2 regions of the Clostridium sp. CM036 genome follow, and region 2 is predicted to be linked to the other one. Evidence: riboswitches for the same ligand, from Rfam matches in the RefSeq annotation. Region 2 holds a riboswitch; the other holds the start of a gene.
What was found. A riboswitch is a leader RNA that binds a small molecule or an ion and turns the genes downstream of it on or off. The one in region 2 is predicted to bind FMN.
Positions count from the first base shown of each region.

Region 1: another riboswitch for FMN. It lies ahead of ribD (bifunctional diaminohydroxyphosphoribosylaminopyrimidine deaminase/5-amino-6-(5-phosphoribosylamino)uracil reductase RibD); the one in region 2 lies ahead of ACWJKE_RS11315 (ECF transporter S component).

Region 1 is NZ_CM143652.1:3,646,711-3,656,327, forward strand. Features, by position in the region: gene megL (methionine gamma-lyase) at 1-529, shown strand, start outside; gene ACWJKE_RS17285 (amino acid ABC transporter ATP-binding protein) at 1,018-1,758, opposite strand; gene ACWJKE_RS17290 (amino acid ABC transporter permease) at 1,792-2,433, opposite strand; gene ACWJKE_RS17295 (amino acid ABC transporter substrate-binding protein) at 2,467-3,264, opposite strand; gene ACWJKE_RS17300 (hypothetical protein) at 3,478-3,612, shown strand; FMN riboswitch at 3,718-3,831, shown strand; gene ribD (bifunctional diaminohydroxyphosphoribosylaminopyrimidine deaminase/5-amino-6-(5-phosphoribosylamino)uracil reductase RibD) at 4,101-5,207, shown strand; gene ACWJKE_RS17310 (riboflavin synthase) at 5,192-5,842, shown strand; gene ACWJKE_RS17315 (bifunctional 3,4-dihydroxy-2-butanone-4-phosphate synthase/GTP cyclohydrolase II) at 5,927-7,135, shown strand; gene ribH (6,7-dimethyl-8-ribityllumazine synthase) at 7,191-7,652, shown strand; gene ACWJKE_RS17325 (hypothetical protein) at 7,938-8,243, shown strand; gene ACWJKE_RS17330 (HAD-IB family hydrolase) at 8,302-9,048, opposite strand; gene ACWJKE_RS17335 (5-formyltetrahydrofolate cyclo-ligase) at 9,104-9,617, opposite strand, start outside.
Region 2 is NZ_CM143652.1:2,400,896-2,410,512, forward strand. Features, by position in the region: gene rimI (ribosomal protein S18-alanine N-acetyltransferase) at 1-434, shown strand, start outside; gene ACWJKE_RS11310 (polysaccharide deacetylase family protein) at 565-1,482, shown strand; gene ACWJKE_RS11315 (ECF transporter S component) at 1,594-2,223, opposite strand; FMN riboswitch at 2,315-2,493, opposite strand; gene ACWJKE_RS11320 (Tex family protein) at 2,551-4,719, opposite strand; gene proS (proline--tRNA ligase) at 5,167-6,603, shown strand; gene aroD (type I 3-dehydroquinate dehydratase) at 6,750-7,514, opposite strand; gene ACWJKE_RS11335 (YjiH family protein) at 7,682-8,998, opposite strand.

The DNA of each region.
Region 1 (9,617 bases), 1.2 Mb from region 2:
TGTTGGATCTAAAGAATTTATTGACGGAGTTAGATTATTTGGTGTTAAGGATATGACTGGAGCTAGTTTAAGTCCTTTTGATGCATTTTTGATTATAAGAGGAATGAAAACACTAGAAATAAGAATGGAAAGACATTGCAAAAATGCAATGGCTGTAGCTGAATTTTTAGAAGCCCATCCAGCAGTAGAAAACGTATATTACCCAGGACTTAAAAGTTTTCCTCAATATGAATTAGCAAAAAAACAAATGGATCTTCCAGGCGGGATTATTGCTTTTGTAATAAAGGGTGGAATTGAAGAAGGTAAAAAGGTTATAAATTCCACTAAGCTTTGTAGTATAGCTGTTAGTTTAGGAGATGCTGAAACTTTAATTGAACATCCTGCTTCAATGACTCATTCGCCATATTCACCAGAGGAAAGATTAGAAGCTGGTATAAGTGATGGTTTAATAAGATTGGCAGTAGGCCTTGAAAATGTTGAGGATATTATTGCCGATCTAGACCAAGCTCTTAATTTAATTATTAAATAGTAATTAGTATAGTAAATAAGTGAAAATAGGAATTATTATCTCACATGTTACCACGTAGATAATAATTCCTGTTTTTTTATTTTCTATTATCTGTTATTGTTAATCCATTCCATATAACATCAGTATCTTCATTTCTATCTTATATTAATTAAACCCTCTAATCATGCTTATATCGGATATTTTGATTGGGTGTTTTTGTTTGTTATTGTGGTTATTAATTTCCTTAAATGTTGATTTTCTTGAAGTTAGGGGGCCATAAAAATTTATTATTCCCCAAGATGCCAAAAATTTATTGTATTTAGATTTAATTGAAATTGTGATCAGTAATGCTCCTTTTTATATATTAATTCTAAATATTATATAATACATGTTAGAAAAATGTGATTTAATAATTAATTGATTTGTGAATTAAGACATAGAAGCCATGGAAAAAGTGTCATTCCTATAGTTGAATTTTTTATAATTTTTATAAAGGTTTGATTTCATAGCTATGCAAGGTTTAAAAATTGTTTTACCCTGGCATGGTTAGAATTAGAAAATAGTAATTCAGGAGTGGAGTTCGCTAGTATTTCTCCATTTTCCATGAAAATAATTCTATCTGATATTTCTCTTGCAAATTGCATTTCATGGGTAACTACTATGAGTGATATTTTATCAATGGCAAGAGATTTAATGACCTTCAACACTTCGCTGACTAGTTCAGGGTCTAATGCAGAAGTTGGTTCATCAAAAAGAATTAATTCTGGATTCATTGCAAGACATCTAGCAATTGCAATTCTTTGCTTTTGTCCACCAGAGAGAGTACAAGGATAAGAATTTATTTTATCTAATAAATCCACTTTTAAAAGTAATTTTTCTGCAATGTCTATAGCATCTTTCTTATCTATATTATTTACTATAATAGGAGCTTCAATTATATTCTCAAGAACGGTTTTATGAGGGAATAGATTGAAGTTTTGAAAAACCATACCTATTTTTTTAGCAGCATTAATTGATTCAATATTATTAATTTTCTTTTTAGATTCTGCAATAGTTACGCCATTAAATTCAATGAGTCCATTATCCATATGCTCAAGACCACTTATGCACCTAAGCAGAGTGCTTTTCCCAGAGCCAGAAGGACCGATAATTGATATTACCTCGCCTTTTTTCAAACTTAAAGATACATTCTTTAAAACCTGGGTTTTATCATAACTTTTATTTATTTTACATATCTTGAGTAAATCCATAGTAGCACCATCCTTTATTTATCACATTGTTCTTTATTCGTATATTGAATATTTTTTTTCAAGCTTTTTAAAAGCCAACACAATAAGAGAAGTAAAGATTAAATATATTATTGCGGCAATAAAAAAAGGAGCGATTGTAAAATCTCTAGTTACAATTTCCCTAGCAGCTCTTAGTAAATCTTGTAATCCAATTGCAGCTACTAAAGCGGTATCTTTTATTAGAGTAATCGCCTCATTACAAGTTGGTGGAATTATCCGTTTTAAGGCTTGGGGTAGTATTATTTTTGACATAGTTTGTCTATAATTCATGCCTAAGACTTTAGCGGCCTCGTATTGGCCTTTATCTATAGATTGAATACCGGATCTGAATATTTCTGTAAAATAAGCTCCGTAATTCAAAGAAAAGGTAAGAGCGGCTGCAGTAAAAGGAGAAAATTTAATGCCTATAATAGGTAACCCGAAATATGTAAAAAACAGTTGGAGAAGTAAGGGTGTTCCGCGAAATAACCAAGTATAGAGGTCCACAATCTTACTAAGTATTTTTAAATTTGAAACTTTGATTAGTGCGCCTATTATTCCAAGAGGCAAACAAAAGATTATTGTTGCAAAATACAATTCAATTGTAAAGAGGCTCCCTTTTAAAATATAAGTTGTAATGTCTATAAAATTAGCCAAATCTAACACTCCTTCAGAAAAAATTCATAATTATTATTTGATTATATCTTTGCCGAACCATTTCTTTGATATAGTATTGGCAGTTCCATCATTTTGTATTTCATCTAGTTGTTTATTTATTTCTGCAGTAAGGCTTGTATCAGTTTTTCTTATACCTACGCCATAATCTTCTACTCCTAGATTTTCATTAATAACTTTATAATCACCAGGTTTTTTACTAGCATAGTATCTTCCAACTACCTCATCCACTATAACAGCATCAATACGACCAGCGTTTAAATCGAGTAGCGCTTCTGTATTGTTTGAATATTTCTTGGCCTCCTTTAGTGAGTTAGTAAGTAGTGAATCTTTAGCAAGTGCAGCTTCACTGCTGCTACCCATTTGCAAACCTACAATTTTATCAGTTAAATCACTTTTTTTAGAAATAGTTGACTTGTTTTTTACAATAATTGTTTGCTTATTTTGAAGGTATACTTTAGAAAAAGCAATTTGTTCTTTTCTCTTATCTGTTATTGTTAATCCATTCCATATGGCATCAATATCTTTATTGTTTAGACTTAATATAATTCCGTCCCATTCTACTGGTTTAAAGGTTACTTTTACGCCCATTCGCTTGCCTACTTCTTTTGCCATATCAATGTCAAAGCCTACAATTTCACCACTTTTATCTCTAAATCCCATTGGTGGAAAGTTATCATCAAGACCAATTATTAGTTCTTTTTTGTCTTGTATATCTTTTAAAGAATTATCAGCTGTGGGGGTGTTTCCGCAGCCAGATAAAATAGCGGTTGAAAGTATTGCCACAATTAGTAAGTTAAATTTAATTTTCATTATTAACACTCCTTTATGAATTCTATAAATACAATATTACTTTATTACGTTAGTTATGTAAAGCGGTAAATTAAAGATTAATTAACTTATATATAAATATAAAATTATTACAAGATAAAAATTTATAAATTTTTTAGAATAGATGGGAAAATCATAGTAGTATAAATCTCTCTTCCAGTGGAAAATATAAATGAAGAAAGGGGAGTGTTTTAAATGAGTATAAAGCAGAAACTTACTAATGAGCAATTATCTTCAGTAGGAATTAAGAGAACTGATAATGACAAAGATATGCATACGAATGATGTAAATATTAAAAATAATGAAACAAGAAATAAAAAAAACAAATAAATCATTTAAAAGTGTTTATAGCTAATATTTTGATTAATTGTTTATATTTATAAGATTCGCTTGACATTAAAATAACAAAGTGGTATTCTTAAGTTGAAAATTTAATAGATCCTTCAGGGTAGGGTTAAATTCCCAACCGGCGGTATAGCCCGCGAGCCGAAAGGTAGATCTGGTTTAATTCCAGAGCCGACAGTAAAGTCTGGATGAGAGAAGGAGAATAATGATAAATATAGGAGATTTTCATTTATTAACTATGAAAAATAGTTAATACTGCTTTTATATTTTATTGTGAATATATTTAGTGAACAGCACCGGTAGGTGATGATTTAACTAGATATATAATTAGCTTATTGAGCCCTGAAAACTTTGTTTTCAGGGCTTTTATTATTTTAGCCACATATATGATTTTATTTGATCAAAGTTATGCATACTAAGAGAGAAATATTTATGAAGATTGGCACCAGAATTATAGAATTAGGGGTGATAAATTGGATAATTATTATATGAGAAGAGCACTTGAATTATCTAAAAAAGCGGTGGGGTTTGTAAATCCTAATCCATTGGTTGGCGCTGTTATTGTAAAAGATAATAGGATAATCGGTGAGGGGTATCATGAATATTTTGGTGGACCACATGCAGAAGTAAATGCTTTTAAAAATGCCAAAGAAAATGTAGAAGGTGCAACAATGTATGTAACTTTAGAGCCTTGCGCACACTATGGTAAAACGCCACCTTGCGCTGATGCTATAGTGCAAAATAAAATATCTAAAGTGGTAATTGGAATGATAGACCCTAACCCATTAGTTGCAGGGAAGGGAATAGAAATTCTAAGAAGTAGTGGCATAGAAGTAACTACGGGCATAATGGAAACTGAAATAAAGAAAACAAATGAAATATTTGTAAAATACATAACTCATAAAAAGCCATTTTGCATCATGAAAACTGCTATGACAATAGACGGAAAAATAGCAACTTCTATTGGTGAGTCAAAGTGGATAAGTAATGAAAAATCTAGAGCGTATGTGCATGAATTAAGGCATATGGTAACTGGAATTATGGTGGGAATTGGAACTGTCCTAAGTGATGATCCAGAACTTACTACAAGAAGAGAATGCATAATTAGCAAAAACCCAATAAGGATAATTATAGATAGCACAGCAAAAATACCAATAGATGCAAAGGTGTTAAAATGTGATGAAAAAACAAAAACTATTGTCGTTACAACAAAATTTGCGAAAGAGACAAAAATTGAAGCTATTAAACAAAAAGGCGCACAAGTTATTATAACGCCAAGTAAAAATAACCGAGTGAATTTAAACTATTTAATGAGAGTACTAGGTGATATGGGGATAGATAGTATTTTGATTGAGGGTGGCAGTACTCTAAATTATGCTGCATTAGAAGAAGGCATCGTTGATAAGGTTATTACTTTTATTTCCCCGAAAATATTCGGCGGAACAACAGGTAAGACTCCAGTAGGAGGACAGGGAATAGAACATGTAAGTGATGCTATATTGCTTACGGATACTGAAGTAACTAGATTTAACGAGGACATTATGATAGAAGGGTACGTGAATAGATGTTTACAGGGTTAATTGAGGAAATTGGAGAAATAAAGTCTATAGAAAAAGGTGCGAGGTCTGCGAGAATTACCATAAAAGCTACAAAGGTTATATGTGGAATAAAGATTGGTGACAGTATTAGCACAAATGGAGTGTGCCTTACCGTAACAGAATTTAATAAAAATAGCTTCAGTGTAGATGTAATGGCGGAGACTATAAGAAGTAGTAATTTAGGGAAATTGAAATCTGGTTCTCATGTCAATTTGGAAAGGGCATTAATGGCTAGTGATAGGTTAGGAGGCCATATAGTAAGTGGACATATTGACGGAATAGGAACTATTGTAGATTTTTGCATCGAAGAAAATGCCACTTGGGTGTCTGTAGAAACTACAGTGGATATATTAAAGTATATTGTACATAAAGGATCGATTGCAATTGACGGTATTAGTTTAACTGTAGCATATGTTGATGAAAACATTTTCAAAGTATCAATTATACCTCATACAAGAGGTGAAACTACTTTAATTAGTAAAAAAGTAGGTGACGAGGTTAACCTTGAAAGTGATATGATGGCGAAGTATATTGAAAAACTGCTTAAATATGGTGAAGCTCCAGAAAAAAAGAAATCTATTGGTATGGATTTTCTCGAAAAAAATGGATTTGTATAAGCAATCAGTTGTAGACACAGCAAATAACATTACATCGCCAAAAGTGATGATTACAGCACAAAGTGATAATTAAGGGGTGGAAAAATGTATAAATTTAATACTATTGAAGAAGCTTTAGAAGATATTAAAAATGGAAAAATGGTTGTTGTGGTAGATGATGAAGATAGGGAAAATGAAGGAGATTTAATTATAGCAGCCGAGAAAGCTACTCAGGAAAACATAAATTTTATGGCTAGGTATGCACGTGGACTTATATGCATGCCTATAGTTAAAGATAGATTAGATAAGTTAAATATAAATCAGATGGTGGTAAATAATACTGATGTGCATGGAACAGCATTTTCTGTTTCTATTGATGCTGTAACTACCACTACAGGAATATCAGCTGCAGAGAGGGCAACTACTATATTAAAGGTGATAGATTCGGAGGCTTCATCAAAAGATTTCAATAGACCAGGCCATGTATTTCCTCTAGCAGCAAGAGAGGGTGGCGTATTAAATAGGGGCGGTCATACAGAGGCTGCTGTTGATTTAGCAAGACTTGCAGGGTTATATCCTGCAGGTGTGATTTGTGAAATTATGAATGAAGATGGATCAATGGCTAGGGTACCAGAGCTTATGGATTATGTGAAAAAACATGATTTAAAAATGATTACCATAGTAGATTTAATTGCTTACAGGAGAAAAACTGAATGCCTTGTAGAAATGGTTACGGAGGCACAAATGCCAACTAGATATGGTGAATTTACTATCTATGGATTTGTTAATAAGATAAATGGAGAGCATCATGTAGCATTAGTCAAAGGTGATGTAAGAAGTAGTGAATCTGTACTTGTTAGGGTGCACTCTGAGTGTCTTACTGGAGATGCACTAGGCTCTATGAGATGTGATTGTGGAGAACAATATGATGCGGCCATGAAAGCAATAGCAAAAGAGAAAAATGGAATATTGCTTTATATGAGGCAGGAAGGACGTGGAATAGGGTTAATTAATAAGCTAAAGGCATACAATCTTCAAGATAAAGGAATGGATACCGCAGAAGCAAATGTAGCTTTAGGTTTCCCTGTAGACATGAGAGATTATGGCATTGGAGCTCAGATATTGGAACTATTAGGTGCTACAAAAATAAGACTCATGACTAACAATCCTAAAAAAATAACAGGAATTTCAGGCTATGGTATTGACATAGTTGATAGAGTGCCAATAGTTATGAATCACAATGAAAAAGATAAGTTTTATTTGCAAACTAAAAGAGAAAAAATGGGACATTTACTTGACCCTGAACGAGTATAAGTGTTAAGCACATTCAAGTAAACAATATGATATTAAATTAATAGGAGGAATAGAAATGATAACGTATGAAGGTAAATTAATAGCAGAAGGTTTAAAATTTGGGATTATAGTAGCAAGATTTAATGAATTTATAGGTGGAAAATTATTAACGGGAGCACTAGATGGTTTAAAACGTCACGGAGTTACAGAAGAAAATGTTGAAATTGCATGGGTGCCTGGTGCATTTGAAATACCTCTAGTTGCAAAAAAAATGGCTAAGTCTGGTAAGTATGATGGTGTGATATGTTTAGGAGCAGTAATAAGAGGCGCTACATCTCATTATGAATATGTATCTGGTGAGGTAACTAAGGGAATTGCATCTGTATCACTCGAAACAGGAGTTCCAATTATTTTTGGAATTCTTACTACTGAGAATATCGAGCAAGCTATTGAAAGAGCGGGTACAAAAGCAGGTAATAAAGGGTATGATGCTGCAGTAACTGCAATAGAAATGGCAAATTTATTAAAAGAAATTTAAAATAATAGAACAAAAAAATTCTCCTGCGTGCATTGCAAACGAACTTAAAACTGGAAATTCGATTAAGAAATTCTAAATCAAATTTAATAGTTTATACGTTTCTTATTGCAAGTCACTTCGGAGAAATTCCAAAGTTGCTATTCAGCTGATTTTTAGGTACTACTTTGGGTATTCATTAGGGGTTCATAACAATTATTAACTGTTATGCACCCCTAGACTTTTTTCGCTTTCATCTATACTTATGATATACTATTCTTAAAGATAAGTAGAATGGGGGTAGTCCAAATGGGTATAGGCGATAGTGTATTTACTATTATATTTATTATGATGGGTGCATCGGCTGTTGTTTCTGGTTTGAATTTTGAGAAGAAGCAGGGGAAAAAATATAAGGGCGAAAATTTAGATGAATATATAAAACTAAATAAGCTTGTTTTAATTTCAATGGGAGGAATGATTCTAATTGGTACTTTCCTCGGACAAGGGTTACCTTTATTAAAAAATGTAATAACAAATATAACAATTGGAAGTTTATTTCTCATATGGATTGTTTATTCGGTAGTATCCAAAAAGAAATTTTCAACCAAAAAATAATAAACAGAATGGAAGGTTGCGGACTTCCATTCTGTTTTTAATTTTTTAGATTAAAATATTATATTTCAATGTGCTCTGGTTTTAGCTTGTAAACCACATCTTTTCTTTCTAGCATTATATTAATTTTTTCTTTTAATGCATCATCGTCTAGAATTTTTAGGAGTAGTTCTTTAGTAGGGTTTATTACTGTAGGGTTACTAATTAACTTTAACATAGAGTAATCTCCGGAAGTATCTCCATAAGCATAACTTTGATCCAAATCAATATTATATTTACAAACAAAATGTTCTATGGCGGCATGCTTACTAACACTATCCCACATAGGAATAATAGCACCAGTGTAAATATTATCTTTATTCAATTGATACTTTGTTCCTATATAATCATCAAACCCGTATTTTATAGACATTTCGCGTACAAGTTCTATTGGACTGCCTGATACAGTGATAATGATATGACCCTGGCTCTTATGCCATTTAATTCTATCACGGGTGTAGGTATAAACCCTATCCCCTTTTTGCTTTACAATTTGCTTAGCAATAAACTCAATTTGACACTTATGAAGTCCAATTATGGCCTCGGTATAAATATCAGCCATTTTAAGCAGGTAATTATCATAATTTCCTATTCGCTTATCCCATTTAACATAATAGGGTTTTACTTCTTTGTACCATTTATCATTTTCTATTATTTCGCTTTTAATCAATTTTTTGAATACCTCACTAATTAAACTATCTCTATAGAGAGTACCATCAATATCAAAGAAAGCAGCTATTCTTTTTTTCAAAGTGATCACCTCCAACATCGGTATAATATAATTATTTTAAGAAATTTAAGAAATTTAAGAAATTTATAATTAGCTATTCGGGAAATATTATTCTTTTTTCAGTGATTATGAAATCCAATGGCACATCATATTCACCAGTGGGCACTTTATCAACTATTTGATAGTCATAGGCTATGCCTATAGTAGGAGTAAGTTTCGTCTTTTTAGGTAAAAATCTATCATAATAACCAGCACCAAAACCTATCCTATTGCAATGTTTATCAAATACTACGCCGGGAACTATTATTAAATCTATATCCTCAATATTAACTTTATCTAATGAGTCATGTTTTGGCTCCATAACACCAATACTAGATTTAGAAAGATCAGTAGTAAGATTATTTATTTTAAAAGGTATTATTTCTCGCTTAGATTGTATGCAATAGGGTGCAATTACTGTTTTACCGTTATCCAAACACCACTTAGCAAGAGGATAGGTATCAACTTCTTTATTGAAACTTAGGTATAACATGATATTTTTGCAATTTATAAATTCAGGTAACTCCATAATTGTGCCTATAATTTTATTGCTAAAATTACTTACATCT
Region 2 (9,617 bases):
AAATTTGCCCAATGGACGCATCATCTATTAAATCCATACTCAATATTAGCGAGTTAAGCTTTCCTATTTCATGGAGCTACGAATCACTCCAAAGTGAACTAGATAATAAATTTGCTAAATATGTTGTATTAAAAAAGGGCAATTCTATAGTAGGTTATGGAGGAATGTGGCTAATTATAGATGAAGCCCATGTTACTAATGTTGCAATTCACCCTGATGCCCGTGGTCATGGCGGCGGCGACCTCATCGTGGAAGCCTTATTTAAAATTTGCAGGAAACTAAAAGTTACAGCAATAACCTTAGAGGTTAGAAGTTCAAATTTCGCTGCTATAAACTTATATCAAAAGTATGGCTTTGAAAATGAAGGCATTAGACGTCATTATTATGAAGATAACGGGGAAGATGCAGTAATTATGTGGAATCGACACCTATAGCAGATAGCGTAAAAAGACTAGCTCTTGCCAGTCTTTTTTTATTCTCTACTAAAAATTTAGCAAGCATGAGAATAAAATGGTATAATGTGGGTGAACTGTTTAAAATATATTAGAGTAAGGGGTAATATTTATGACCAAAAAAATTATATTAGCACTATTTTTTGCATTACTATTGGTTGGATGCAATTCCTTAGCTAGTCCAACTTCCAGTAAAAGCACAATAGTTTCAGATGATTCTCAGAGTAAATCACCAAAACCAGTAGATAATTCATCTAACATCCCACGCTTATCAACAACGCTTAAAGATCCGATTGTTAGAACATTTGATCAAACTGAAGGTGTGTCAAAAAAAATACCAATATTGATGTATCATCATCTACTAAAGAAAAAAGAAAACACATTTACAAATAATGGTGTAGTATTAAATCTTGAAAATTTTCAGCAACAAATGGACTACTTATACACTAATAAATACACTACAATAAATCTAGCTGAATTAGAACAGTGGCTTTTAGGGAATTTGGAACTACCTAAAAAATCAGTATGTATAACATTTGATGATGGATATTTAAGTAGCTACATTTATGCCTATCCTATTTTGAAGAAATATAATTTTAAAGCTGCACAATTTTTAATTACATCTTATGTCAAGGATAATAGTGTTGAATTTAATCCTAAAACACAACAATTCTTAAGTTGGAAAAATATTTCTGAAACTACTGATGTATTTGAATATTCAAACCATACCCATAATTTACATAAAACAGAGAATAACAAGGGTTATTTAATTACAAAACCTTTAGATTATGTAAAAAAAGATTTAATAAAAAATACGGAACTAACCGGCAGCCATTATCTATCTTATCCTTATGGACACCATAACGATGATGTATTAACCCTTCTGCCTAAAATAGGAATACGAATGGCTGTTACTGTTAATAATGGAAGCGTAAAGAGAGGAGATTCTTTACTAGAGCTAAATAGATATGGAATATATCCTAAAACATCCATATCTACATTTAAAAGCATGGTTAATTGTGAATGGTGAACAATAAAACTAAAGGATGGCTTCTGCATTGTGCAGAAGTCATCCTTTAGTTTGTTAATACCCTTTTTTTAAAATCTTTGAAATAAGTCCCTATTTATATACCAGTGTTTTTTATATTTTTTGTTCTCTACTTTTGTATTCTCTCTCCATATTCTCTTTATGAAGTATAGGCGAAACACTCTTATATAAAGCTAAGGTCATTGCTGATAATACCATTCCTTTAAGTAAATTAAAAGGAATAATTGACCAAATAATGAAAGAATTCAAATCGACAATGTTATGATTTATTTTTGATCCCATTTCTATAACGCTAGCTACTGGGAATCCTAATACTTTTTCATATAAAGGTAAAACAACAAAATAGTTTAATATCCCTGCAAAAATCGACATACAAATTACTCCTATTAATAATCCAGCAATAGCCCCACCTTTGCTTTTGCGGGCCTTGTAAATATATCCCGATACTAATACTAAACATGAACCCACTAGAAAATTTGCTACTTCTCCAACGAAGGCTGTTTTAGTAGCTAGCATTCCATGTAATATATTTTTAAAGAGTTCAATAACTACTCCCGCTATTGGTCCTAATGCAAAGGCCCCTAAAAGTGCTGGCAGGTCGCTGATGTCAATTTTTAAGAAATCAGGGAAAATCGGTATTGGTAACTCAATGTACATCAAAAGAAAAGCCATAACAGATAAAAGTGATATTTTGATTAGTTTAACAAGTTTTTCGTCTCTCATTTTTAGTGCCCCCTAATTAACTATATCTCCTAGGGATGGATATAATACAAGCCCTGACATAGTACTATGCCAGGGCAAATTTATATATATATCACATCTTCTTTTATCCAGACTATACTGTCGGCTTCGGAATCAAATCATCACCCAAGGGTGCTGTCTTAACGACTTCGGAAGGAAAACTCTCTTCCAAAATGTCGTTAAACCGAATCAGCCTTACGGCTCGCGGGCTTTACCGCCGGTGGGGAAATTAGCCCCGCCCTGAAGATTATTAAATTTTATTTTATAATTTAATTATATATAAATACAGTAAAATAAGCAACATATTAATTAATTATTTTTCATTGATAATGATATTCTTTTTCTTTTCTCATCAACTTCTATCACACTAACTTCTACTATATCGCCAACCTTAACCACATCCAATGGATGCTTTACAAATTTATCTGATAACTGGCTTATATGCACTAACCCATCCTGATGAACTCCAATATCAACAAAAGCTCCAAAGTCAGACACATTTCTAACAGTACCCATAAGTTTCATTCCCGGTTTAAGATGGGACATTTGAACTACACCCGTTTTTAATATCGGCTTCGGTAGTTCTTCTCTTGGATCTCTACCAGGCTTTTTAATTTCTTTAATAATGTCTCTAAGAGTTGGAACACCTATCTCCAATATTTGTGCAAGCTCATCCATATTAATATTAATATCTTTTAGTCTATCATCCAAATCTTTAAAGTTTAAAGATTTAAGATCTTCTCTTGTGTACCTTAAAAAATCCAATAATTTTTTAGTAGCATTATACGTTTCTGGATGAATTGAGGTGTTATCTAAAAATTCATTACTCTCCATAACCCTTAAAAATCCTGCACATTGCTCATATGCTTTTGCTCCTAATCTTTTCACTTTTAATAATTCTTTTCTAGTTTTGAACTTACCATTTTCTTCTCTATACGCTACAATATTTTGAGCTATAGCAGCATTTATCCCTGATATATAAGCTAATAAAGAGGGTGTTGCAATGTTAAGATCTACGCCAACAGCATTAACACAATCTTCAACTACTCCTTTTAAGGATTCATCGAGTTTTTTAGCTGCTACATCATGTTGGTATTGTCCAACTCCAATAGCTTTCGGGTCAATTTTCACAAGCTCCACTAATGGATCTTGAAGTCTTCGCCCTATAGAAATAGCTCCTCTAATAGATACATCTATATCTGGATATTCTTTAGATGCAAGCTCTGACGCTGAATATACTGAGGCTCCCGCTTCCGAGACTATAACATAGTACAAATCTTTTGAGCATTCATCCTTAAGTTCTTTAATTATCTGCGCTAAAATTTCTTCAGATTCACGACTAGCAGTCCCATTACCGAGTGACACTACTTCTACATTATGCTTAATTACCAATTTTTTAATAATATCTATAGATTTTTGAATACCGTCCTTACTGCCCGCAGTAGCGTATACTGTAGCTATATCTAAAAGCTTACCAGTATCATCAAGCACCGCTATTTTGCACCCTGTTCTAAACCCAGGATCAAATCCAAGCACTACCTTTCCTTTTATAGGTGACTGCATTAAGAGTGCCTTTAAATTAGCTTTAAATATTTCAATAGCGCTAGTTTCACCCTTTTCTGTGAGTCCGGACCTTATTTCTCTCTCAATTGATGGGAATATAAGTCTTTTTACGGAATCACCTATACTTAACTCTATATACTTATCAGTTTCATTATTCCCTTTTAAACATTTAGCTCTTAAGTACTGAGTAATCTTATCATTATCGGCTTTGATTTTCACAGAAAGTATCTTACTATTTTCGCCTCTATTTATAGCAAGAATTCTATGCGGTGGAATAGATTTAACCCCTTCTTTATACTCATAATACATTTCAAATGGAGTAGTGTCATCAGAACCGCCTTTAGTTTCAACATTTCCTTGATTATGCACTAATGCTCTAATCCACTTTCTGTAATCAGCTTCATCTGAAATCATTTCACTAATAATATCCCCAGCACCTTGAAGTGCGTCCGAAGTACTATTTACTGCATTTTCTTCACTTAAGAATTTCTCTGCATACTCATTTATATCACCCTTAAACTCGCCGCATACAATAATTTCAGCTAAAGGTTTAAGCCCTTTTTCTATCGCAATGATAGCTCTAGTTCTTTTCTTAGGCTTAAAGGGTCTATATATATCCTCTATTTCTGTCAATGTCTCGCTTTTTCTTATTGACTCCTCAATTTCCGCGGTTAGTTTTTCTTGATCACCGATAAGACGTACTACATCTGTTTTTCGTTCTTCTAAGTTCCTAAGATATATAAGCCTCTCTGTAAAGTTTCTAAGGATTATATCATCAAGTCCCCCAGTTCTCTCTTTTCTATATCTAGCTATAAAAGGAACTGTATTCCCTTCATCTAATAATTCAATTACACTTTCCGCCTGTTCTTTAGTTATTGAAAATTCTTTAATTAATCTGTTAGTTATATTCCCCATGTTTTTTAGCTATTTTTGCAAGTCACATTTAAATAAATAACAAGCACTATGATACTTTATTTTCATGTACCTAAATAGCTATTCCTCCTCACATAATTTATATTTTAAATTTAATGGACTAAAATCAACATATTTAATCATACCACGAATTCTATCCTCATATCTATACACTATATAGAAATTTTTAGGAGAAATATTCGAAAGGTTAATATGGTCTTGTCTTTTAACCCTTTGTCTTATATTGCTTTTTTATAGTTAACACATATATTATACCCTATATAGATTCAAAAAAATGCTTTGTTAACTTTACAAGCGGTATTAATAATCCTTACGAATTGTTTTCTTGACATATTATTATTTTTATTCTATGATTGATTTTATAGTGCCCTTTTACGGGTTTTTTTGTATTTATTTTAAAATATTTTATTGAATCGGAGGAAAATAATTATGGCAAAAGGAAAAAAATTTGTAGAATCTATTACCTCTATGGAAGAAGATTTTGCAAAATGGTATACCGATATTGTAAAAAAAGCGGAACTTGCTGATTATGCGAGCGTTAGAGGTTGCATGGTAATAAGACCTTATGGCTATGCAATTTGGGAAAATATTCAAAAAACTTTAGATCAAATGTTTAAAGATACAGGTCATGAAAATGTATATATGCCAATGTTCATTCCTGAGAGCTTACTTCAAAAGGAAGCAGATCATGTTAAAGGCTTTGCACCAGAGGTTGCTTGGGTAACACACGGAGGCAACGAGCTACTAGCAGAGAGGCTTTGCGTTAGGCCAACTTCTGAAACATTATTTTGTGACCACTATTCAAAAATAATTCAATCTTACAATGATCTCCCTAAATTATATAATCAATGGTGTTCCGTTGTTCGTTGGGAAAAAACCACAAGACCTTTTCTTAGAAGTTCAGAATTTTTATGGCAAGAAGGCCATACCGCTCATGCAACGGCGGAAGAAGCAAAAGAGGAAACTCTTAGAATGCTTAATATATATTCAACCTTTTGTGAAGAAACCCTTGCTATTCCAGTTATAAAAGGTAAGAAAACAGAAAAAGAAAAGTTTGCAGGAGCAAATGAAACTTACACAATTGAAAGTTTAATGCATGATGGAAAAGCACTTCAATGTGGTACTTCTCATAATTTTGGAGATGGTTTTGCAAGAGCATTTAACATACAGTATTCAGATAAAACAGGTAAACTTGCTTATGTTCACCAAACTTCTTGGGGAATGTCTACAAGACTTATCGGCGCTTTAATTATGGTTCACGGTGATGATAATGGTCTAATACTGCCACCAGCAGTAGCTCCAATTCAACTTATCATAGTTCCAATTGCACCTCATAAAGAAGGCGTAATTGAAAAAGCTACAGAACTTAAAAATATATTATCAAAGCTTTCACGTGTAAAAATGGATATTAGCGATAAAATGGCTGGATGGAAATTTAGCGAATACGAAATGAAAGGTGTTCCGCTACGTTTAGAAGTTGGTCCAAAAGATATAGAAAACAACCAAGTAGTACTTGTGAGACGGGATAGCCGCGAAAAAATAATTGTTCCAATGTCAGAACTAGAAGCATTAGTACCCGAGATTTTAAAAGATATTCAAAAATCTTTATTTGAAAAAGCTAAAAATGCACAAGATACCCGAACCTTTAACGCGAGCACCGTAGAAGAATTAAAAGAACTTCTTGATAAAACTTTAGGATTTGTTAGCGCTCCATGGTGTGGAGAACTCGCTTGCGAAGAAAAAGTAAAAGAAGTAGCCGGTGCGTCTTCTAGATGCATGCCATTTAATATGCCAGAAGAAAAAGGCGTTTGCTTATGTTGTGGAAAACCATCTAAAGCTACAGTTATTTGGGGAAGAGCTTATTAAATTTAAATATAAAAGCGATTGGTTTATGCCAATCGCTTTTAATTTTTTAAATTTATACCTTAATAAATCGCGTTATACCTCTATGGCTTTTTTATTGATCATAATAAATAAAAATCATTAAATCATCCTATTGCGGTCTAATTTTTTTACGTGTTATTATGAAGTAATTGAATAGTTCTACGTAATTCTACTACAGCAATCTGACCTGGTGCAGAAGCCTTCTTGACTGCGCCAAATGTTAATGCGGAGCCAAATAATTCACCTGATAGTCTACTGATAATCCCTTTTTCCGCCATAGAAATTGTAATAATAGGACCATCCGCATATCTTTCATTCATAATACGCGTTGCATCTAACAGTATAATCACATCCTCTGCACAAGTAGGCATTACTGCGATTTTAGGAATATCTGCACCTAATCCTTGAGCCTTACGTAATCGAGATATAATTTCTTCTTTCTCTGGTGTATTATGAAAATCATGATTAGATATAATAACCGCTACGCCATTTGCATGTGCTGCTTCAACTAATTCTTTTACATCTTTTTCATCGTTAAATAATTCAATATCTATAACTTCAACAAGCTTTGTTTCAGAAATTAATCTATTTAATTCAAAATAAAATGCAGTACTAATCTCCTTTTGTCCACCCTCTTTAGCACTACGGAATGTAAAGATAATGGGCTTGTCAACTAGCACTTTCCTAATTGCTTGTAATGCTTTCTTAACTCTCTCTATATTTGTAGCCTCCTCGAAGAAATCTACACGCCATTCTACAACATCTAAATCAATCCTTTTTAAAATTTCAGCTTCTTCTATAAGCTGTAGAATAGTTTCTCCAACCATTGGAACGCAGATTTTAGGTAGGCCTTCACCAATCGTAACAGCTTTAATAGTAACTACTTTTTTCATTAACACCCACCCCTTCAAAGTAACTTGCGACACTAATTCTTTTCTAGATATAATACCAGTCATTACCAATATAGTAAAGTTTCCTTATCTTTTCTTCCCCCTATAAACTATGAATAAATCACTCAAAAATCAAAGGGAGGTAAATCCCCCCCCTTAAATCGACTTATTTATAATATTAGATACGCAATAGGTATAGTTATTATTAATGTAAATACTGTTCTTTCAAACCATATGATAAGTATTTCACGTATACTTATTGGTATATCGGTTGACAATATGCATGGTATTGATGCAGAGAAAAACAATATGGATGAAATTGATACTACAGCAACTACAAATCTTGTTACGATCGGGGCCCCAACAACTAACAATGCAGGCAAAAACATTTCAGCTATCCCCACTGCACATGCTTTTGATGCAAGTAATGCTTCAGGTAGTTTAAACAGTGAAACTATTGGGTAAAAAACATACCCTATTATATTGAACACAGGTGTATATTTTGCAAGAATTAATCCTATTAATCCTACAGACATTATTGATGGTAATATTCCCATGGCCATAATAAATCCATCTTTTAAATTTTCAACAATGTTTCTTCCTATTGGCACTGAATTTTGGGCAGCTTTAAGACCTGCTTCCCATGCGTTTTTAAATTTATTCCCCTCTTTAGATATTTCCGGATAACCATTTTGATTATTATAGTATTCATCAGATTTCTTACTTAAAGGTCTTATTCTTGCAGTTATGGCTGTAACGATAAATGTAACTACTAATGTTACCCAAAAATATTCAGACCATAAATTCATTATTCCTAATGTTTTGGCAACTATAATCATAAAAGTAGCAGATACGGTGGAAAATCCTGTAGCAATTATTGCGGCTTCTTTTGTTGTATATTTCCCCTCTTTATAAACCCTATTCGTAATTAACAATGCAATAGAATAACTTCCCACAAAAGAAGCAACTGCATCAACAGCAGAACGTCCTGGTGTTTTCCATATAGGTCTCATAACTGGTTTCATTAAAACACCTATAAATTCCATAAGTCCATAACCAACTAAAAATGCTAAAAATACCGAACCTACAGGAACAATTATCCCTACTGAAATAACTAATGAATCAAATAAAAATGGAATCATATCTTCTTCGAATAGACAACTTGGTCCAATCTTAAAAAATGCCATAAATCCTATTATGATACCTAATAATTTAAGTAAAGAAAATACTGTTTTAACCTTATCTTTATTCCATGTTTTTTTATAGAAAGGATATACCCCCCCTAAAACAATAACTACTAATCCATAAATTCCAGCACCTTTCGTGGATAACCCTTTTAGTCCTGTAACTATGTGGTCTATGGGGATAGTTGTTTTCCCGTTTATAGTTAGTGTTATAAAAAACATGAATATCCCAATTATACTATAACCTAAAAATTTAAATACATTGGCCGTATTGTTTACTTTTATCTTTTCTGAATTATTCATCATTTACCTCCCATGTTTATTTAATTTTTTTAGCATTTTCAAGTAGAAAATGCATTTATAATTATTTATAATTCTTATGTAAGGAAGTAAAAAAGAAGGATGGAAAGCTGCATCTTTTTCAAAGTTCTTTCATGAATAATGTATGTATAAACTCAATAACTAATGCTAACATACTAAATTTACGAAACCAATTCATTATATGCGAATAAATAATTCACAATAAATAAGGAAATTCACGCTACACTCCCTCCGCTCCAATTTAATTAATTGTTATTTAATACAATAATCCCCTTATAGATGCCTTTTGGGGATTTAATTATTTTTTTTCTGTCTCACATCATCACCTTTTATATATCGATATTATGAACATTTTGTTAATAAATAATATTGTTAACGGTTTTAGTCCGATATTATGATGAAAAATAAGTTTATATGCATAATTATTAACGTTATAATTAATAATATATAGGCTATGTAGCTTTTATCTAGATATTACTATACATTTATAGGTATAAATAACCAGAAAAAAGTTTTATGAATGTTTATACCTTATTTCTAGTATTATGCATAGTAAACTAAAGCATTGTGAATATATATACATAGAATCTAATATTCTAAA